DNA from 3 places in the Brevibacillus sp. GCM10020057 genome. Region 2 is predicted to be linked to each of the others. Evidence: riboswitches for the same ligand, from Rfam matches in the RefSeq annotation. Region 2 holds a riboswitch; each other region holds the start of a gene.
What was found. Region 2 has a riboswitch for S-adenosylmethionine ahead of ACFSO0_RS06330 (homocysteine synthase). Riboswitches for the same ligand answer to the same signal wherever they lie in the genome.
Positions count from the first base shown of each region.

Region 1 (7,167 bases), on a different contig from region 2:
GCGCGTTCGATGACTTCCGGGAAGGCGTTGAGCAGCGTGATGACCGCCCATGCTTCCTTGCTGTCGAGTGCGCCAGCGGCCAGCCCCGCTTCAGGAGCCGGTTTCCAGCCGCCTCTGCGCAGAAGCGAGCAGGCACGCGCATGTGTGTATTGCACATAAGGTCCGGTCTCGCCTTCAAAGGTGAGCATCTCTTCCAGCGAGAAGTTGATGTCGTTCAGACGGTAGTTTTTCAGGTCGTGGAAAATGACGGCGCCGACCCCTACCTGACGCGCCACGTCTTCTTTGTTCGCCAGGCCAGGGTTTTTCTCCTCGATCACTTTTTGCACGTCCGCGATCGCCTGGGAGAGCACTTCCTCCAGCAGGACGACTTTGCCTTTACGTGTAGACATTTTCTTGCCGTCCTTGAGCATCATGCCGAACGGAATGTGGTACATGTCACGCGCCCAAGGGTAGCCCATTTTCTCCAGCACCTTGTAGAGCTGCTGGAAGTGCAGGCGCTGTTCGTTTCCGACGACGTAGACTGCTTTGGCGAAGTCGTACGTTTCGTGGCGGTACAGGGCGGCGGCCAGGTCGCGTGTCGCATACAGCGTCGCGCCGTCCGATTTTTTGATCAGGCAAGGCGGCATGTCGTATTCGTCCAGATTGACGACGAGTGCGCCCTCCGATTCCGTCAGAAGCCCTTTCTCCTCCAGCAGTTCGACGACGCGGTCCATTTTGTCGTTGTAGAACGCTTCGCCGTTGGTGGAGTCGAAGGAGACGTTCATCAAGTCGTAAATTTTCATGAATTCCTTCAGCGATTCGTCGCGGAACCACTTCCACAGACGGAGCGCTTCTTCGTCGCCGTCCTCCAGTTTTTTGAACCATTCGCGGCCCTGGTCTTCGAGAGCCGGATTTTCTTTCGCTTCATCGTGGAAACGCACGTACAGCGTGAGCAGCTCCTTGATCGGCTCTGCCTTCACTTTGGCTTCGTCTCCCCACAGGTGGTAGGCGACGATCAGTTTGCCGAACTGGGTGCCCCAGTCTCCAAGGTGGTTGATGCGCACAGGCTCGTAGCCTTGTTTCTCCAGGATGTTGGCGATCGCGTTGCCGATCACGGTCGAGCGCAGATGGCCCATGGAAAACGGCTTGGCGATGTTAGGGGAGGAGAGGTCGATCGGCACCTTGCGTCCTCCGCCGACATTGCTGCTGCCGTAGTTTGCGCCTTGCGTCAAGATCTCGCCGATGACTTGCTCGGCAACGCTCGCCTGATCGAGGAACAGGTTGACGTACGGGCCGACTGCCGCCACTTCGCGCAGTGGCGCACCGCCCAACTGTCCGGCAAGCTCGGAGGCGATCATCGGCGGGGCTTTGCGCAATGCTTTCGCCAATTGGAAACAAGGGAAGGCAATATCTCCCATTGCCGGATTCGGCGGCGTTTCCAGCATGCCGTAGACCGTATCTTTCGGGAAGTTTTCCACGCCCTGCTGTGCGAGCGCAGCGGCGATTTTTTCCGCCACCAGATGTTTGTAGCTCATGTGAATCCCCTTTCTCATTGAAAAGATGGAGTGCCCAAATAAAAAACCTCTGCGTCTCCTGTAAGAAAGAGACGAGAGGTTGTGCTCCCGCGGTGCCACTCCTGTTGTTTTTGCGCCAGGCAAAAACCGCTTTGTCTGCTGTATCGGGCAGTCCCGGCGAAACCTTACGCAATCTGCCAGGTTGCAGATCTTCAGGCCGCTTCTCCGAGGTGCGCTTCCCCGCATGGTCTGGCGTCGGGCTTGCACCGTCCCCGACTCGCTTGTGCCGTTTCCATGAGGTACTCTCCTCATCAACGAATCAACTATTCATTAGCATTATAGCTGGTGAGCTGCTTATTGTGCAACTCACTCCTCCGGTTTTTTCAAAATCTTGTCCAGTTCGGAGAAGTAAGCCCGGGTCAGCTTTTCCCTTTCCTCGGCGCTCTGGTTTTCCGCATTCATCCACTGCTGCTTGAACAGCTCCAACTGCTGCAGCATGGCGAGCTCGGCTGCCGCATCTTCTTCCAGGTCGTAATTCTCCGACGGATCGAAGGGAATCAGGCGGTTGTCGTTGCCGCTGCGCAGGTACGAGCGGCGCCAATGGTCGGGAAACCGATACTCCTGTTCGCCAAACATCAGCCCGAGCACATCGTCTGAATCAAGCGGCATAAAGTGATCGTAGTCATCCCGCCGCCCGCCTTCGGACAGGTTGATATGGGACAGGAAATAGCGCAAGAAATGTTCGCCCGACTCCCGGTGCTTTACGATGGAGTATGTCTCAAATTCGCTGGTCTCAAGCTGCTTGATCGTCTCCAGACAGGATAAAAATTCGTCTTTTTCACGCGCCTCGAGTGTATCCACATGGGTTCGCTCCTTTAGTATTGCCAAGCGCCGAGGCTTTACGCCAAACGCTAACGTGCCTCGCTTGCCATTTCTTATCCCTTCAGTATAGCAAAGGAAGGGAGGGGTGACAACGAACGGGGAAGAAGGAAACGCAAAAGGAGCCTAGAGGAAATTCCAGGCTCTTTGCCACGTAGGGGAATTCATAAGCGAGGGCGTTCATCCATTCCGGGGCGCATGGGAGCGAGCCGCTTCAACTGCGGCCGCTCATCCATGAGCCTTGCATTGTAGCGTTTTTCTATCCACCGTCATTAGCAGTCTTCAGAGCACCCAACGATGACCAGCAGGATAAACAGTACGAGCACCAATGCGAAGCTGTCACCAAAAAAACCGCCGCAGAAAGATGTACTCATGTTTGTTTTCCCCCTCCTTTCCGTTATGCTCTAGTCTATACACGGACGTACAGAATGGCGTGGGCGAATGACCAGTTCCTGCAAAAATGGGCGCGATGGAGTCGGATAAAAGCAAATAGTAGACAAAATCTCAATTGACGCGAAGTCAGGGGGGTGTTAAGATACTTGCAAATGTGATCGAGCTTTTTCAAAACAATCGCATAACGATGTACAACTCTTATCCAGAGAGGCAGAGGGACTGGCCTGATGAAGCCTCGGCAACCGGTTAAAATCCGGTGCCAATTCCAGCAAAGCTACGGCTTTGAAAGATGAGAGGATGACTTTTGCGCTTCTGTATCCCGCGGACAAATCCTCTTCTTTCTTCAAAGAAGGGGATTTTTTTGTACCCACATCTCGTTCACTGACATGTACGACAGGGCTTAAAAAAAAGCCAAGAAGGAGCAAGCTGATGAAACCAACCTTTCGCGAGCAGCTTTCCCGAAAAATTCTGATTCTCGACGGAGCAATGGGAACCATGCTGCAACAGGCAAATCTGACGGCTGACGATTTTGGCGGCGAGGAGTACGACGGCTGTAACGAGCTGTTGAATTTGACGAGACCCGATGTGATCCGCTCCATCCACGAAAAGTATCTGGAGGCAGGAGCCGACATTATCGAGACCAATACGTTTGGAGCCACCTCGGTAGTCCTGGCCGAATACAACGTGGCAGACAAAGACATGGAAATCAACATCGCCGCGACAAAGCTGGCGAAGGAAGCGGCGGACGCATTTTCGACACCGGAATGGCCGCGCTACGTGGCAGGCTCCATGGGGCCGACGACCAAGACCTTGTCCCTGACAGGCGGGGTCACGTTCGAGGAGCTGGTGGAGGCTTACTTTCGCCAGGCAAAAGGGATGATTCTGGGCGGAGCCGACGTGCTCTTGCTGGAGACCTCCCAGGATACGCTGAACGTCAAGGCGGGCGGAATCGGCATCCGCAAGGCGTTCGAGGAGCTTGGGACAGAGCTGCCCGTCATGCTCTCCGGCACGATCGAGCCGATGGGGACGACCTTGGCCGGACAGAACATCGAAGCGTTCTACTTTTCGCTGGAGCATCTCGAGCCGGTCTCGGTCGGCCTGAACTGTGCCACCGGGCCGGAATTCATGCGCGACCATCTGCGCACCTTGGCCTCGCTCGCGCAATGCGGCGTGAGCTGTTACCCGAACGCCGGGCTGCCGGATGAGAACGGCCATTACCACGAGACCCCGCAAGGACTGGCAGCGAAAATGCGCGCCTTTGCCGAGCAGGGCTGGCTGAACATCGCCGGCGGATGCTGCGGCACGACTCCGGAGCACATCCGGGCGATGGCGGAAGCGTTGAAAGACTGCAAGCCGCGCGCACAGGTCACGAGGCCGGTCAGCGCCGTCTCCGGGATCGAAGTCGTCTACGTGGAGGACGACAATCGCCCGCTGCTTGTAGGCGAGCGCACGAACGTCATCGGGTCGAAAAAATTCCGCGACCTCATCGCGGCAGGCCAGTACGAGGAAGCGTCTGACATCGCGCGCGCGCAGGTGAAGCGAGGCGCACAGGTCATCGACATCTGCCTGGCCGATCCGGACCGTGACGAGTATGCAGATATGGAGAATTTTTTGCAGTATGTTGTGAAAAAAGTGAAAGCGCCGCTGATGATCGACTCCACCGATGCGAAGGTCATGGAGTTGGGGCTGCGCTATTCCCAGGGGAAGGCGATCCTCAACTCGATCAACCTCGAGGACGGACTGGAGCGCTTCGAGGAAGTCGCGCCCTTGATCCATAAATACGGAGCTGCTGTCGTCGTCGGGACGATCGAGGAATCGGGGATGGCGACCACCCGGGAGAAGAAGCTGGAAGTGGCGAAGCGCTCCTACGACATTTTGGTCAACCAATACGGGGTGAAGCCGCAGGACATCATTTTTGACCCGCTCGTATTTCCGGTTGGAACGGGCGACGAGCAGTACATCGGCTCCGCCAGGGAAACGGTCGAGGGCATCCGCCTCATCAAACAGGCGATGCCGGAGTGCAAGACGATCCTTGGGGTCAGCAACGTCTCCTTCGGCTTGCCAGCCGCAGGTCGCGAAGTGCTCAATGCCGTGTTCCTGTACCACACGACGCTGGCTGGCCTGGACTACGCCATCGTCAATACCGAGAAGCTGGAGCGTTACGCCTCGATTCCCGAGGAAGAACGCAGGCTCGCCGAAGCGCTGCTGTTCGAGACAAGCGACGAGACGCTGGCGGCGTTCACCGAGTTTTACCGTGCCAAGAAAAAAGAAGTGCGCGTGGAAGCGTCGTCGCTGACGTTGGAAGAACGTCTGGCGCGCTACGTCGTCGAAGGCTCCAAGGACGGCCTGTTTGACGACCTGAAGCTCGCGCTGGAGAAATACGCGCCGCTCGAGATCATCAACGGTCCGCTGATGGCCGGGATGGAAGAGGTAGGGCGGCTGTTCAACGGCAACCAGCTGATCGTCGCGGAAGTGCTGCAGAGCGCCGAGGTCATGAAGGCGTCCGTGTCGTATCTGGAGCCGTTCATGGAAAAATTGGACTCGGCGGCCAAAGGAAAAATTTTGCTCGCGACCGTCAAAGGCGACGTGCACGACATCGGAAAGAACCTGGTGGAAATCATCCTGGCGAACAACGGCTACGAAGTCGTAAACCTTGGCATCAAAGTGCCGCCGGAGCAACTGATTGCGGCATGCCGCGAGGAAAAGCCGGATGCCATCGGTCTGTCGGGGCTGTTGGTAAAATCCGCACAGCAGATGGTCATTACCGCCCAAGACTTGCGTGATGCAGGGATCGACGTGCCGTTGATGGTCGGGGGGGCAGCGCTGACCCGGAAGTTTACTTCCAACCGGATCGCGCCGGAATACCGCGGCATCGTCCTCTATGCCAAAGATGCGATGGATGGGCTAGAGCTGGTGAACCGGCTGCAAAATCCGGAAGAGCGGAAGCGGCTCGCAGAAGAGCAGCAGCAATTGCTGGAAGCTGCGGCGGACGCCCAGCCAGCAGTTGCACCCAAACCAAAATCGGCGCTGCCTGCCCGTTCTGCCGTCAGCAAGACCGTACCGGTACACGTCCCGCCGGATTGCGAGCGACATGTCCTGCGTCAGTATCCGATCAGCCATCTGCAGCCGTATCTGAATCTGCGGATGCTGCTCGGCAAGCATCTCGGGGTGCGCGGCAACGTCGACAAACTGATCGAATCCGGCGACGAAAAAGTGCTCGAGCTGTACGGCCTGGTTGAGGAATTGCTAAGCGATGCGAAGCAGACAGGCTCGATCACGGCGCACGGGATGTATCAATTTTTCCCGGCGCAGTCAGATGGCAACCAGGTGATCGTCTACGATCCGAACGACCACAGCAAGGTGCTGGAACGCTTTGACTTCCCGCGCCAGCAGGAGGAGCCGCATCTGTGCCTCTCCGACTTCCTGCGTCCGGTGGAGAGCGGGGAGATGGACTACGTCGGCTTCCTGACCGTGACGGCGGGCGGCGGCATCCGCGAGCGTTCTGCCGAGTTGAAAGAACGCGGCGACTACTTGCGCTCCCACGTCCTGCAGGCGCTGGCGCTGGAGCTGGCCGAGGCGTTCGCCGAGCGGATTCACCACATCATGCGCGATGTGTGGGGCATTCCCGATCCAGCTGAAATGACGATGCTGGAGCGATTCGGCGCCCGCTACCAGGGAATCCGCGTGTCGTTCGGCTACCCGGCCTGCCCGAATCTGGAGGATCAGGCACAGTTGTTCCGCCTGCTGCAGCCGGGAGACATCGGGGTGCAGCTGACAGAAGGCTTCATGATGGAGCCGGAAGCATCAGTTTCTGCAATGGTATTCGCCCACCCGGAAGCTCGTTATTTTAACGCCGGACCGTCGGTGTTTGAAACATAAAACGGAATCAAAAGGAGAGAAGTGATTGAGTTGACCTGGAGCAAGAAAGATTTGCGGGCATACTTGCAGGACCACCTGCTGATCGGGGACGGAGCGATGGCGACCCAGCTGCACAGGCTGGGCGTCCCGGTCGGCGTAAGCTTCGAGGAGCTGTGCCTGTCCAATCCGACACTGGTGCAGGAAGTGCACGATTCGTACTACGCCGCAGGAGCAAGACTCCTGGAGACCAACACGTACGCCGCCAACCGCGATTCGCTATCGCGCTACGGGCTGGAGCATAAAGTGGCGCGAATCAACCGGCTTGCCGTGAAGCTCGCCCGCGAGTCCGCGCGGGACGACGCTTACGTTGCCGGGAGCATCGGCTCGATCCTGGCCGGGCGCGTGCGCAAAAAAGTGCTGGACGAATACCGCGACCAGTACGAAGAACAGGCGATTGCCTTGCTGCATGCAGGGGTCGATGGCATCATCCTGGAGACGTTCCTCGACCTGGAAGAGCTGCTGCTGGCGCTCGATGTGATTCGTC
Region 1 is NZ_JBHUJW010000043.1:1,047,460-1,054,626, reverse strand. Features, by position in the region: gene argS (arginine--tRNA ligase) at 1-1,514, opposite strand, end outside; gene ACFSO0_RS18900 (hypothetical protein) at 1,860-2,354, opposite strand; gene ACFSO0_RS18895 (YjcZ family sporulation protein) at 2,645-2,746, opposite strand; SAM riboswitch class I at 2,961-3,061, shown strand; gene metH (methionine synthase) at 3,195-6,644, shown strand; gene ACFSO0_RS18885 (bifunctional homocysteine S-methyltransferase/methylenetetrahydrofolate reductase) at 6,675-7,167, shown strand, end outside.
Region 1: another riboswitch for S-adenosylmethionine. It lies ahead of metH (methionine synthase); the one in region 2 lies ahead of ACFSO0_RS06330 (homocysteine synthase).

Region 2 (7,167 bases):
TTGCAATCTGTACGAGGGAAATGGGGCAATTCGCCCGTCCCTGCAGGCCATCCTTTTTACCTATTGGCAAATTGTACATAATCTATGAAGCCAAAAGCAAGAAAACCGGCTCTTCTGCAGGACATTCGGGCAAACTACTCGCACACAGAGTATTTCCAGTCCGCATGTCCTCATGAAAGGAGCCCGGGCCCGATGCTGTCCAAAGCAAAAACGATTGTCACCGCCCTGCTGCTGTCCAGCTCCATGCTCTGGACGATGCCGGCGGCCGCCCAGCCCCCCTATGCCAAATGGGGCCAAATCGCCATGCAGCAGACGATGAAGGCGTATCCGCAGGCGAAAATCATCGACTACCTCCACGTCGGCCGCAAAATCAAAACGCCCACCACGTCAGAGGAGACGTTCAAGCTCTTGCTCCAGCAGGGCAATCGCGTGTGGGCGTTGTTGGTTCATATTGAATTCGAGACAAAAACGGAAAAGCTGCTGCGCATCCGTTTCGAGGAGACGCGCTGACCCTAGTCGGCCAACTGCTCGATGTCCGCCATGATCTGATCCATGTCCATTTCGGCGCCCATTCCGTACGCGCGGCGCATGTTGCCGTCCCCGTCCACGAGGAACATGCGCGCCGTATGGGCAAAGGAACCGTCCGGCTGCTTCAGCACAGCGATGCCGAAGTCCTTCGTCACCTTCTCCACGGCCTGGGCATCTCCGCGCAAAAACTTCCAGCCGGTCGGGTCTGCCTGGAACTTCCCGGCGTACTCCTGCAGGACCTGCGCCGTGTCAGAGTCCGGATCGAAGGTGATGCTCACGAACTCCACCTTGTCCCCGAACAGCCCCTTCGTCTTCAGCTCTTTTTGCATCAGCGACATATTGTACGTTGTGGCCGGACAAATATCCGGGCATTTGGTAAACATGAACTCGACCAGGCGCACCTTTCCTTTGCTATCCGAGAAAGTGTACGTCGAGCCGTTGCTGTTTTCCAGCGAAAAGTCGCTGAGCGCCTTCATGACCGGAATTGTTTCTCTGGTCAGGTACTTGTAGCCAAACACGCCGACGATCGCCAAAATCAGGACACCCGTCAGCACGGGGAACCAGTGGCGCTGCAAACCTGTTTCCTGCTGCTGCTTCGCTGCTTCACTCACGAGTCGCTTCCTCCCCCCTAGCGTTTTTACTGCTCTGTTTCTCCTGGCCATGCGAGCATGCCGCCTACCATGTTGGCTGCATCATAGCCTTGGGCTGTCAAATATTCCGTCGCCATATGGCTGCGCGCACCGCTGCGGCAAACCATCACGATCGGCACGTCTTTGTCCAGCTCGTCGATGCGATGCGGCAAAAAGCCAAGCGGAATCAGCTTCGCCTGCTTGATGTGGCCCGCGTTCCACTCGTCTACCTCGCGCACGTCGATCACTTGTACGTTTTCATTCGCTTCCAGCTTCGCCAGCAATTCTTCCGGGGTGATTTCCTTTACGCCATTGCTCATGGTCGATGAATCCTCCTAATCATGTCGTTCTTTTTGCAAATAAGATCCGTTCATGCCATTTCCCATCATATCATACGGGCTTTCGCTTTTCTAACGGGCAAACTGCGCCCCGGCAGTTTGGAGTGCGCCCTTCCGCGTTCCTGACCGCGAAGCCTTCCATATAAAATTAAGAAAGAAATCGCAAGGCCATGCTCTACTTGCCGTTTTCCCTCTCCCGCTCGCCCGATATACCCATTTAATCCTCCCTGATAACTTTTCATTAATTATTGACAGCCAACTGCCTTTTTCATACAATTGTGACAACATCAGATATGCCGTTTTCATCAAGAGTGGTGGAGGGACAGGCCCGACGAAGCCCGGCAACCTGCATGTGAGCATGTGAGGTGCCAATTCCTGCAGAATCCATAGATTCTGAGAGATGAACGTACTTCCGTGTATGACCGGAGCCTTCTTCTACTCAGAGTGGGCTCCGTTTTTTCTTGTTTTCATCCTATCTATAGAAAAAGGAGAGATACTCATGTCGAATCAGCAACAATGGAGACCTGAAACGATTGCCGTACACGGAGGCCAGGAGCCGGACCCGGTGACTGGCTCCCGCGCCGTCCCGATTTACCAGACGACCTCCTACGTCTTCCGCGATACGGAGCACGCGGCTAACCTGTTCTCCCTCAAGGAATTTGGCAACATCTACACGCGCATCATGAACCCGACACAGGACGTTTTTGAAAAACGGGTGGCCCAGCTCGAGGGCGGCGTCGGTGCCCTGGCGACGGCCTCCGGGCAGGCAGCGATCACCTTTGCCATCCTCAACATCGCGGGAGCCGGAGACGAAATCGTCGCATCCAGCAGCCTTTACGGCGGGACGTACAACCTGTTTGCCCATACGCTGCCGCGCCTTGGCCTCAAGGTCCATTTTGTGGATCAGTCCAACCCGGACAACTTCCGCGCGTACGTCAATGAACATACAAAAGCGTTTTTCTGCGAAACGATCGGCAATCCCCGCATTGACGTAGCGGACCTGCAAGCGATCGCCGACATCGCGCACGAAAACGGCGTGCCACTCATCGTCGACAACACGTTCGCCACTCCGATCCTGTGCCGCCCGTTTGAGCATGGCGCGGACATCGTGGTCCACTCCACGACGAAATTCATCGGCGGACACGGCACGGCCATCGGCGGCATCATCGTCGACTCCGGCAAATTCAACTGGAACAACGGCAAGTTCCCCGGCCTGACCACACCAGACCCGAGCTACCACGGGGTCGTCTACACGGAGGCAGTCGGACCGCTCGCCTACATCATCAAAGCGCGCGTCCAACTGCAGCGCGACATCGGCGCCGCCGTCGCTCCGTTCAACTCCTTCCTGTTCCTGCAGGGCCTGGAGACGCTGCACCTGCGCATGGAACGCCACAGCCAGAACGCCCAGGCTGTCGCCGAGTACCTCGCCTCCCATCCGGCTGTTGAGTGGGTCAACTATCCGGGTCTGGTATGCGACGCGAACTACAAGCTGGCGCAAAAATATTTGCCAAACGGCGCAGGCGCCATCCTCACCTTCGGCATCCGCGGCGGCGTGACAGAAGGCAAGAAGCTGATCGATTCCGTGAAGCTGTTCTCCCACCTGGCCAACGTCGGCGATTCCAAGTCGCTGATCATCCATCCGGCGAGCACTACGCACCAGCAGTTGACCGAGGAGGAACAAGTCGCTGCAGGCGTGACGCCAGGGCTGATCCGCCTGTCGATCGGGACGGAGTCGATCAAGGATATTATTGAAGATTTGGAACAGGCGTTGAAGGCGGTAACGGAACAGATCACGGCTTGACCAAAAACAGGCAAGTCCCCCTGGCCATTCTGCTTGGGGGACTTGCTTTCCTATTACGCTCCCGATTGCAAAGCTCCGTCAATTGCCTTTTGGACCATCGACGTGCCTGATAATCCACGCATATACGCGCTCTCTTAGATCAGACCTGCCACTTCCGTCATCCTCGTTTTCCTCCGAAAATCTGGCTATCTCCGCGTCCGAGAGGAAACTTCCGTAGTCTGTATCGTCCAGACTGTCGATCAGTTCGGCCAAATACTTCTGAAACGGCTCGTCCTCATAGCCATGGACGTCATCTGTTCCCGAGGAATTGTCGGCGTAGACGGACGCGGGAATTGCCAGCGACAGGAGAAAGAGAGAAGCAGCTACCTTTTGTCTCCACTTTTTCAATTTCAATCACTCCTTCATTTTCATTTTGGTTTCGTTTCCACAAACGGAAACATATCCCACCGCATCATAAATGGTTTGCTGTGAATCGTAAATCCTCCGTCAGGTTGAGATTCGCTATTTTTCTCGAAGCAAAGCGAAAAGGCGGGGAGTAGTTCCCCACCTTTGCTTGCTATTAGCGGCGTTCGCCAGCTTTTTGAGTTCCTTCGAGGTTGAATGTGAGGTTCACTCCGTCGCCCTGGAAACGGTTTTGGTCTTCGTTTTTGTTCACAAATTCGATACCTACGTAGATTTTGTCGCTATCGCCAGGTCTCAGGTCGAAGTTTTGAGTCCACCAGCTGCTGATGTCCAGCTTGCCCATTGCTTTCAGTTCTTTCAGCGTTTTGCCGTTGTTTGGATTTACGATAATGCGTTGTGGAAGCGGAATGTTTTCATCGGTGCTCTTCAGGAGATACACTTTCAGGTTTTCATCGAAGTCTTCCGCGCCATTGTTGTTGTCAACATCGTTAATGGTGTAGTCGATGTTCATCAGCAGTTTGTCTACACTGATGCTGCCTTCGTTTTCTACTACAAAGGTTCTTTCCATCCAGTCACCTGGTTTCAGGTTAGACACGTTGAATACTGCGGAGGCTGGAGTAGCCCCGATTTTCATTGTACCAGCAGCAAATGTGTTGCCTTCGATTTTCGCTGTTGTGTTGAACCATGCGAACGTTCCTCCGCCGATCAGCGCTGCTCCCAACCCTACAGATGCCAGTGTTACTGCGAATTGTTTTTTCAAGCTCATTCCTAATTCCTCCCAATTTTTTATATAAGTTCATGTATGATGACTCGAAGCTTGGTAACAGATATTCCCTTGACCCTATTACCAACCCCCAAGGAATCACCCTGCCGGGTAATCGACTGCTTAGGCTCGTGTCTTGGCGGGTTCCTCTTGCTGCTTGATCATGCGCATGAGCTTCCATATTTGACTGATCATGAGATAGAGTCCGGGACCAGCCAGGAAGATCAGCATGCCTGTCGGTGATTTCACGAATTCGATGAAGTATCCGATATACGGAACCGAGTATTGTACCTTTCCTTTCACCCTGTCGGCGGTTACCGGATCGCTGTCTTTTCCATCGTTCGCATCACCCTTGGTGATCAACTTGCCATCGACGATATCGATGACACGGTGGGTAATGGTCCGTTTTTCCAGATCCTCGAAGGTGACGATATCGCCTTTGTGAATCTCGGAAAAAGGCACTGGCTTCACGGCAACGATGCTTCCCGTATCAAAGGTCGGTGACATCGATCCGCTCAGTACAACCATGATTTCATTCCCAAAAAGTTCGGTCTTTCCACCATTCATCTTTCCGATGAAGAGGAAGCTGCAGAGGGAGATCACGAGTACCAGGAGCAGCGTGGTTAATATCGATATTGCTTTTTTGAAGTAAACCACAATTTTTCAATCCCTCACTTTCCTTCTGTTCGGCTTGTTATCGTGCCGTTCACAGTTTTCATTTTACGAATTTCCTGAAATCTCAACTTCCTGCATCAGGGTGAATATCCCGAAATGCCGGTAGTATTTGCGTATACAACCAACCGATTCATCCGCCTCATTCTGAAGGATGAGAGCTTGTCATCCATTTCGTTGAGGCAGACGACGATCTGGCTGTTTTGCTGGCAGCAAGCGGCCGCACCCCCCTTCCGGAAAAAAGCCGGGATGGTTTTCACGAAAAAAAGGCGGGAATCCATCCCCGCCTTGTCCGTAAAACCTGTTTAATCTACAATAATGGCTGGCTTGTCGCCGTTGTCTCGCTTGATCCCTTCCCACTGTGTCGCTTCCAGATCAAAGGAAATCTTGATGGAATCCCCCTGATACTTGTTCTGGACGTATGTTCCATCCGGATTTTTTTGTTCATTATTGATAAAACCGATTTTCATTTCGATTTGATCATCATCTGCTGCATCGCTTCCAGACTTCGGATTCAACAGATTTCGATAGGCTATGTCAATCCGCTCCGTTTGCGTCAGCTCATACAGATCACGCAAGGTGACGGTATTTTTCCCCAACCGCCACTTGAGCTGCTTCAACAGATCCATATCGCTCGTCGTGTAGGGAGATTCTGCTTCTGTCTTGAAAAACTGAAATTCAAACTGGCTGAGATAGTCCAGAGCACTTGCCTTTTTCCCCGCAGCATCGTTGATGTTTACATGGCCGTCCGGGTCCGTTCCCTCACTGAAGTCGGTTTCCGGGTTGAAGTTCAGTTGCAGCAATACTTCCTTGATATCCAGTGACCCCGTATTTTTTATATCAAAGCGCCTGGTCATATAATCGCCAGGCTTTAAGCCTTGCAGATCAAACTTCATTTGATATCCGTTGACCGCCGCTACTTCCATATCCAGCGTGCCTGCCGCAAACGTGTTGTCGCTGATCGACGCCGTACTGCTAAACCACGCATATGTACCTCCGCCAAGCAAGGCTGCCCCGATCCCCACGGATGCCAGCGATAACGCCAATTGTTTTTTTACGTTCATTCCTATCCCCCTTCTTCAGCGGTAGCTGTACTGAAATCAAAGCCAGTGTTCGCTCCTCATTATTCATAATTGTATGTTTTTTAGGAATGAGCGGCTTCCTCCATCAGGGGAATTTGTCTAAACCGAAACGGTGGATTGTTGTCCTATACTTCAGGATGAGAGCATCTACTCCTTTCCGGCTGTTCTGCCATAAAAAGACCCGGCGAACATCGGGACTAACCCCCGTCCGCCGGGCAAATATGGGGTATTTTGTGCGGCCACGCGACCGGTCAGCTCACAGCGAAGCCGGTGCGCCCGCAGACGGTTCTCCCGGGGTACTTGGGGAACCGGATGGCGTCGACTCCTGCGTGTCGGGAGCCGATGAACCTCCCGAAGCCGCTGGAGCTGGCGGTGCCGGGCCGCTCGGGTCTGTCGATGGCGTGGCCGGTGTATCCGCTCCAGGTGACGGCGGCTGTGCAGGTGCCGTCGTGTTGCCTTCCGGGTCGGGGGTGTCGGGTGTGTGCGGCGTGGAGCCAGAATCTGCTGGCGTCGCAGGCGTGCCCGGTGTCGTCCCCGGGTTTGCCGGCGTGCCAGGCTGATTCGGCTGGCTCGGCGCCGCTTCCTCCGTCACACTCGTCGACTCATTGTATGACGTGCTTAGCGTCAACGGGATCGTCAGGGAGTAAAAACCGCCCAGCGCCGTCACGTGCAGCTCGCCGCGCTCCGTTTCGCTTTTTCGTTTGCCCCTTGCTTTCTGGTAGCTGTGCGCCACCTCAAAAACGATCTCTTTCCCGTCCTTTTCGCCGTATATGCGCTGAATGGTGACCTCGCTCGCTGCCTCGCCTGTTACCGTAATATTGGCCTCGTTCAAATCCAAAAATTCCCGCTGAGGCACAAACACCACGCGCTGGACGCCATTCGCCACGGAAAGGCTGCTGTCTGTCGTCTGGGAGGAAGAACCGTCCGCATTCACCGTGCGCCTGATCTTGAT
Region 2 is NZ_JBHUJW010000021.1:83,080-90,246, reverse strand. Features, by position in the region: gene ACFSO0_RS06345 (YqzG/YhdC family protein) at 244-510, shown strand; gene ACFSO0_RS06340 (SCO family protein) at 513-1,139, opposite strand; gene ACFSO0_RS06335 (rhodanese-like domain-containing protein) at 1,166-1,477, opposite strand; SAM riboswitch class I at 1,795-1,902, shown strand; gene ACFSO0_RS06330 (homocysteine synthase) at 1,995-3,296, shown strand; gene ACFSO0_RS06325 (hypothetical protein) at 3,375-3,683, opposite strand; gene ACFSO0_RS06320 (TasA family protein) at 3,856-4,464, opposite strand; gene ACFSO0_RS06315 (signal peptidase I) at 4,585-5,118, opposite strand; gene ACFSO0_RS06310 (TasA family protein) at 5,439-6,197, opposite strand; gene ACFSO0_RS06305 (hypothetical protein) at 6,472-7,167, opposite strand, start outside.

Region 3 (7,167 bases), on a different contig from region 2:
TCGGTCAGACCGTACTGCAGAGCCTTCGCACCCAAATCGAACGAGCGGTCAAACGCTTCCCGCATTTCTGCGATCGGAAAAGAATCCTCTGCCGGCAATCCCCCGGCCAGCGAGAGAACCTGATTGCCTTGTGTCAGCTTCAAGATTTCCCGGACCGCCGAGGAGGATAATGCTTCGACTGATTTTGAAAATGAATACTCCATGTTCCGTTCCCCCTTGATTTTGTTTAATCTTGTTTTATCACTGCCGACAAGCAATGTCCAATGCTCGCTTGCTATGGGGGAATAGGTTTTAGCTATGTCGAGCGGCTGTTCGATTCCGCTGCCGAAAACGAAAAACCCCTTTCCGCATGGGAAAGAGGCTATGTATCTGTTCATGGAAAGCGATCTCTACGCGATCCGCACAACTCGCGATTTCTCTGCTTGCGGCAGGAACGACAGGTCGAACCGGGCATGCGCTTCTTCCAGTCCCACGTCCTGTGCCAGGAGCAAGGCTTCCTCCTGGAACGTCAACGTACAGCTGCCTTCGTTCAACTCGCACAGACGCTTCAGCCGTTTCAGACGGTCCGCCTTTTTCTCGGCCCGCATGTATTCGTTGCGCAGCTCGCACACATCGACATGGCGAGCATCGGCAATCATGCTGATGTCGTCTACGTGGACAATCAGTCTCTGACCTTCTTCCGTCACAAAACCGATCGAGCAAAAATGCGCACCTGACATTTCCAGGCGAGTGAGTACCGCATTGGCGTAAACTTCTCCCGTACGCAGCCGGATCGAGCTGGCTTCTATGGCCCCGCCTATCTTCCGCTCGTTGGCGATCACCGTATACATATCCGTGTAGCCGTTAATCTGATAGCGCATGGTACCCTCCCGTTTTGCCCAAGTTGTCATTGAGACTAATTATCATCGGCAATTCCTATCCTATAATGAAAATCATTATCTGTCAATAATGAGAATGATTTTTATTGATAGTGACTCTGGCTGCGCTTTTCGTCCTGCAAGAAAAGACCGCACTCGCTGAATCGGTCAGTGAATGCGGTCTGTTTCTTCGGTATTACCTTTGTATGTTATGCTTTGGCAAAAATGCCGAGCTGCTCGATTCTGCGCACAGCCTCTGCCAGACGCGCTTCATCGGACAGCAGGGCGGCGCGCACGTAGCCTTCGCCGGTCGGGCCAAAACCGTTTCCAGGCGCTACCACGACATGGGCTTTTTCCAGCAGCAAATCGGAAAATTCGACGGACGTAAAGCCGCTCGGAACCGGGAGCCAGGCGAAAAAGGAGCCTTGGGAGGGCTGCGCCTGCCAGCCGATGCGGTGCAGGTTGGTAAACAGAGCGTTGCGCCGGCTCTCATACACCGCGACGAGATCGCGGACGCACTGCTGCGATCCGGCCATGGCTTTGACGGCGGCCATCTGCACGGCTCCGAACAGGCTCACGAAGTAGTGGTCCTGGATCAGGTTAATCAACCGCACCAGCTCGCGGTTGCCGACCATCGCGCCGACGCGCCAGCCTGCCATGTTGTACGTCTTGGACAACGTGTAAAACTCGACGCCGACTTCTTTTGCCCCCGGCACTTGCATGAAGCTGACCGGCTTCTTGCCGTCATAGCTGATCGCTCCGTAGGCGAAGTCGTGGCAGACGACGATTTCGTTTTTGCGGGCGAAGCGAATCGTCTCCTCGAAAAATTCAATCGGAGCATTGACGGCGGTAGGATTGTTCGGGTAGTTGAGGAACATCAGCTTCGCACGCTCCAGATCTGCCTGGGCGATCTGGCCGTAGTTCGGCAAAAACCCGTTTTCAGCACGAAGCGGCATCATGACCATGCGCCCGTCCACGACAGCCACGCCGGACCAGTAGTCCGGATAGCCGGGGTCCGGAACCAGCGCCACATCGCCCTGGTTCATCAGCACCTGGCAGATTTCCACCAAGCCCGTCTTGCTGCCGAACAGGATGGCGACTTCTTCTTCCGGATCGAGATCGACGTCGAATTCTTGCTTGTACCAATGCGCGACTGCCTGCTTCAGCTCCAGGCGGCCGCTGAACGGCGGATATTTATGATGCAGCGGGAGCGCGGCGGCTGCCTGCAATTCTTCTACAATATGCGGGGGAGTCGGCAAATCGGGATTGCCTTGGCCGAGATTGATGACGTCGTGCCCGGCTGCGATCACTTTGTTTACTTTCGCTACCAGCGTGGCAAAAAACTGTGTCGGCAGCCGCTCGATCATGTCAGAGGGTTGAATACGCATCTGTCTTCATTTCCTTTCTGTCGGGTAATGCAGGTAGCGCGATATGAGCAACAAAAACCCCTTTTCCTTACAGAAAAAGGGGTAGATCAGCTTCGTCACGTCCTTATCTGCCAGGAATACTCCTGCTGGAATTGGCACAGCATCTTTTGCCGCCGGGGCAAACAGATCCGCTGCCGGGCTTCATCGGGCCAGTCCCTCCACCTCTCTGCATAAGTAAAGTACACGGAATATAATGTTTTGAATCTTCTTCATACTACTTGAGCCGTATCAGCGTGTCAAGATGCTTGCTGCATTTGCACCATCGCCCCATCGTGCAGCAGCATCTGCGAGCGCCAGGACGAGCAGCCTTGCCCGCATCTTCGCGGTGGAATAGCCTTCCAGACAAAAAAACAGGCTGCCTGACATCTGCAGCCTGCTTTCCCCTTTACGTCTCCACAGTCGCTTGCGTTTTCGGCTTCTCCCGTCTGCCCGTCAAAAATACGCCGCCCACAATAAAGACCATGCCTGCCATGAGGTTCCACGTAATGGCTTCATGCAACAGCGCATAGCCCCAGACAAAGGCGGTGACCGGCACCAGATAGGTCACGAGAGACGCAATCTCCGGCCCGCCCTTTTGCACCAGGTAGTAGTACAAAATATACGCGATGCCGGAGCCAAACACGCCGATCCCCGCCAAGGCCCCAAGGGTACTGCCCGAAGTGAAGGCGGTGAAGGAACAGGATTCTGTCATCAACGCAACGCTCCCGCTGCCGAGCGTAGAGCTAAGCAAGGTGCCGAACGTGATCTGGTAAGCAGACAAGTTGCCCGGCAGCCGCCTGGACAACTGCCCGCCGACCGCATAACAGCAGGTCGCTGCCATCATGCATAGAAAGCCGAGCACATCGACGGAGACGATGGAGACAGGGTTCACGTCGAGCAGGACGATGATTCCGCAAAAGCCGATGAGCATCCCCAGCCACTGCATGCGACCGACCGCGGCTTTGAAGAACAGAATCCCGATCGCCAGCGTCCAGAGCGGTGTCGTCGCATTCAGGACCGATGCCATTGTGCTCGTCACCCGCGTCTCGCTGAAGGCGATGAACGCCCAGGGAATTGCCGTATTGATCAAGGCCATCCTCACCATCGGGCCCCAGGCGATCCGCTTCAGTTCCAGCGGCTTTTTCAGGATGAGCATGACGATGGTGATCGTGATCAGGCCGAGCGCCGAGCGCAGAAAGGCAATCGTCCAGGGACCGAACTCGTGGAGCAATATTTTCATAAAGAAAAACGACCCGCCCCAAATCAGGCTGAGCATCGTCAAAACCAGAACCAACGACCGCGACACACAAATCCCTTCCCTCTTCGTATTCTGCATGCACAGCAATGCCATGCTTGTATTCTAGCAGGCCAAAGATTCCACGGCTATCGAAGTTTGCCGGTTGCTGCACTTGCCTTCTCATCTGGGCAAAAGGCACAAGCCGGGCGCCTTTTCGCTGCTCTATTTTTCGATCGTCGCCTGGATGCCCCTTCGTTTGCCGCGCTTTTGCATGGAGCCTTGCAGAACGAAAAAGGCAACGGACAAAAGGGACAATCCAGCCATGATGTACAGCAGCCCCTGCGCCTGGAACGTCTGGAAGATGAAAGCCCCGAGCAGCGGACCGAGCATGCGGCCTGCCGAGCCGGTGCCGGATACCAGCCCCTGGATGAAGCCTTCCCGTCCTTGTGGCGTGAACTCTGCCGCTACGGTCGGGACGGCAGGCCAGACGAGCATTTCGCCGATCGTCATCACGAACATGGCCGCGACAAAACCGGCATAGGCGGTCGTCTGCGACAAAATCAGCATCGACAAGGCGAACACATACGTCCCCAGCAGCAACTGTGCACGCAGCGTTCGGGCGAGGCGCCTGATGATCCACGCGATCAGCGGCTGCCCGAACAGGATGAGCCCTCCGTTCAACGTCCAGAGCAGGCTGTATTGGCGCAAGGAAATGCCGAGCGACTGCATGTAGGCAGACAGCACCGTCGTCCACTGCACGTAGACGATCCAGCTGATGAGAAGCCCTGCGCACAGCAGCACCAGCGCTCCCCATACGACTTTTTGAACAGAAGTCGCTGCGTCCCGCGGCACTTCCAAAGCGGCTGACGCCTGACTGTCTGCCGCCCTCAGCTCCACGCTCCCGTCTGGCTGCCCGGATGCAGCGGCTTGCAGGTGCCGGGGCAGGATGAAGATGAACATCGCGAACACGCAGACCTGGGCAATGGCGTTGCCGAAGAACGTCCAGGCAAACGACACGCTCGCCAGTACCCCGCCGAGTGCGGAGCCGGCCGCGACGCCTGCGTTCAGCGCCACGTAAATCATGTTCATGACCTTGCGTCCTCCCTCGGGCCACAGCACGACGGCGAGCGCGTTCATGACGGGCGAGAGCATCCCGTAGAACAAGCCGCTTAGCAGCAGCAAGACGGTGTAGGCCGTGAAGTTGGCCGTAAAGCCCAAAAAGAGGGAAATGACGATGATGCCAAGGGAGGACAGCACGATCGTCTTCATCTTCCCCCAGCGGTCAAAGAGCATGCCGCCTGCCAGACTGCCGATGAGAAAAGCCCCCTGGTTTAACATGAGCAGCAAGCCAGCTGTCGTCAGCGGCTTGCCCAGATACTCGTGAATGTAGATCGTAACCAGCGGCCAAATACAAGCCATGCCGGTAGAAAAAATGACGGCAGCAATCGAAAGGAGCCGAATGCTGCTCGGATAGGATTTCCACGCCTGATTCATCTGTCAGTTCTCTCCCCGGCGGAAGTCGCCGCTTTTTCCGCCTGTCTTCAGCAAAAGGCTGGTCGGACCGATTACCATGCCTTTGTCCATCGCCTTGCACATGTCGTACACTGTCAAGGCTGCGACGCTTGCTGCAGTCAGTGCTTCCATTTCCACACCGGTTTTTCCAGTCGTTTTGACCATCGCTTCGATCACGAGCGTCTCGTCATCGGCAAAAGCAAAGCGGATGTCGATCCCGGTCAGCGGCAGCGGATGGCACATCGGAATGATGTCCCACGTCTTTTTCGCCGCCATGACTCCCGCCACCTGTGCGACCGCGAGCACATCGCCCTTTTCGATGCGCCCTTCGCGAATGCGCGCCAGCGTCTCCGGCTTCATCGAAATTTTGCTTTGGGCCACAGCTTCGCGCTTCGAACTGTCCTTTTCCGATACATCCACCATGCGGGCACGGTTTTGTTCATTAAAATGCGTCAACAGGTCACTCATTGTCGTCCTCCAAAAACAAGCGAAAATTCGGACTGCCTCCGATTTTCGCCTCATTGCATCCAGGATGATTGCGCCTCCTCTACCTTACTCTGGCTTTGGGAGAAAAGCAATCGCGAAAGTATCGGGGGACAAACACAACCATTTACCAGCCGGCCAGCTCGGAAATCAGCACGCCCCGGTTCGTGAGCGGAAGCTGCCTGTGCCAGGTAAACCCGCTCTCCGTCTGAATGAGCCTGTCGTGAAAGGAAAAGCGGAGCACTTTGGCAAAGTCGGCGCGCAGCGTGAAATACACCACGCCTTCCTCCGCCACGGCAACCAGCGATAATTGGGTAGGAAAAGCGCCGCCGTGCTGCGCGGTCTCCCGCAGGATGGAAAACGCGGCCGCGGGCTCGAACGGCTCCTGTACGGCGAGCAGCCGCTCCCGCGCGACCCGATAACGGTCTGCTCCCATCGCCTCGCTCTGTCCATTCTCCTGCTCGCCTCTGGCAAACAACGAAAAGTTCGTCAGGACCATGAACGGCTCGTCCGCAATTGCCGCGCTGCCCAGCGCTTTTTTCCCCGGCTCGACGACACACGCCTGCCCCATGCCCGCGATCAGGCTGTGCACGCTGTGGCCGGGGACATTGACGATCGCATGCTGATCAACGTAGGTGAAAACGTCGGTGAGAGCCAGCTTTTCTCCCAGCACATCCGCGAACAGCTTCATGATGTGCACGCAATTTTTCCCTCGCCGGTATTTCCCTTCCTCACTCGGTTCCACCATTTGCAAGTTCATGAACGTCCCGTTTTTATTGATGCCGAGCGCCGGGTAAAACTGGCCGCCGTCCTCCTGCATCACGAGCAGTTGGCCGTCCTTTTGACAGACCAGCTTGATCCGCCGGTCGGAAATGTCAAAATTCATGCCGATGCAAGTATGGCTCCCCTGATATACAAAGCTTGTGCACATGCTCCTCACACCCTTTCGTATCCCTTTACTATAACACCGATCATCAGCTCCTGTGGAAAATATTTGAAAAACGCACATTTCATCCGCCCGTGAGCATGCAGGCAATGACGCTTCGGCCACTTCCGAAACGTTGGCATCACGGCCGTATTATGATATTGTCATGCCATAGAAAAGCATGACTTTTTCAATGGGAAATGAGGAATTGCACGAATGACTGTCACGATCTTGCTGTTCGCCGGTCTGGCCGAGCGAGTCCATGAACGTCAAATCCAATTGACCCTGCCCGAGCCTGCCACCGTGCGCGACCTGCTGGAGGCTGTCGCCCGGCAGTATCCTGCGCTCGCTCCGCTGCTCGGCAGTTGCTTTGTTTCGGTCAATCACGAATATGCAACACCCGATCAAGCCATCGCCCCGCGCGACGAGATCGCCCTGCTTCCGCCCGTCAGCGGCGGGGAAGAAGAGCGCTTTTCCATTACCGAAGAGCCGCTCAGTGCAGACAGGCTGGTGCGCCTTGTCAGCAATCCTCACGCCGGCGCGATTCTCACCTTCGTAGGAACGGTCCGCGAATTTACGCACGGACAGCGCACTGTCTCGCTCTCCTATGAAGCCTACGCCCCGATGGCCGTCGAAAAAATGAAGCAGATCGCCGCCGAAATCGAAGAACGCTGGCCCGGCACACAGGTCGCCATGCAGCATCGCGTCGGAAATTTGCAGATCGAGGAAATCGCCGTAGTCGTAGCT
Region 3 is NZ_JBHUJW010000041.1:209,055-216,221, reverse strand. Features, by position in the region: gene ACFSO0_RS12990 (aminotransferase-like domain-containing protein) at 1-203, opposite strand, end outside; gene ACFSO0_RS12985 (hypothetical protein) at 390-860, opposite strand; gene ACFSO0_RS12980 (pyridoxal phosphate-dependent aminotransferase) at 1,067-2,245, opposite strand; SAM riboswitch class I at 2,346-2,461, opposite strand; gene ACFSO0_RS12975 (hypothetical protein) at 2,513-2,650, opposite strand; gene ACFSO0_RS12970 (DMT family transporter) at 2,670-3,569, opposite strand; gene ACFSO0_RS12965 (MFS transporter) at 3,723-4,994, opposite strand; gene moaC (cyclic pyranopterin monophosphate synthase MoaC) at 4,998-5,480, opposite strand; gene ACFSO0_RS12955 (hypothetical protein) at 5,623-6,426, opposite strand; gene ACFSO0_RS12950 (molybdenum cofactor biosynthesis protein) at 6,637-7,167, shown strand, end outside.
Region 3: another riboswitch for S-adenosylmethionine. It lies ahead of ACFSO0_RS12980 (pyridoxal phosphate-dependent aminotransferase); the one in region 2 lies ahead of ACFSO0_RS06330 (homocysteine synthase).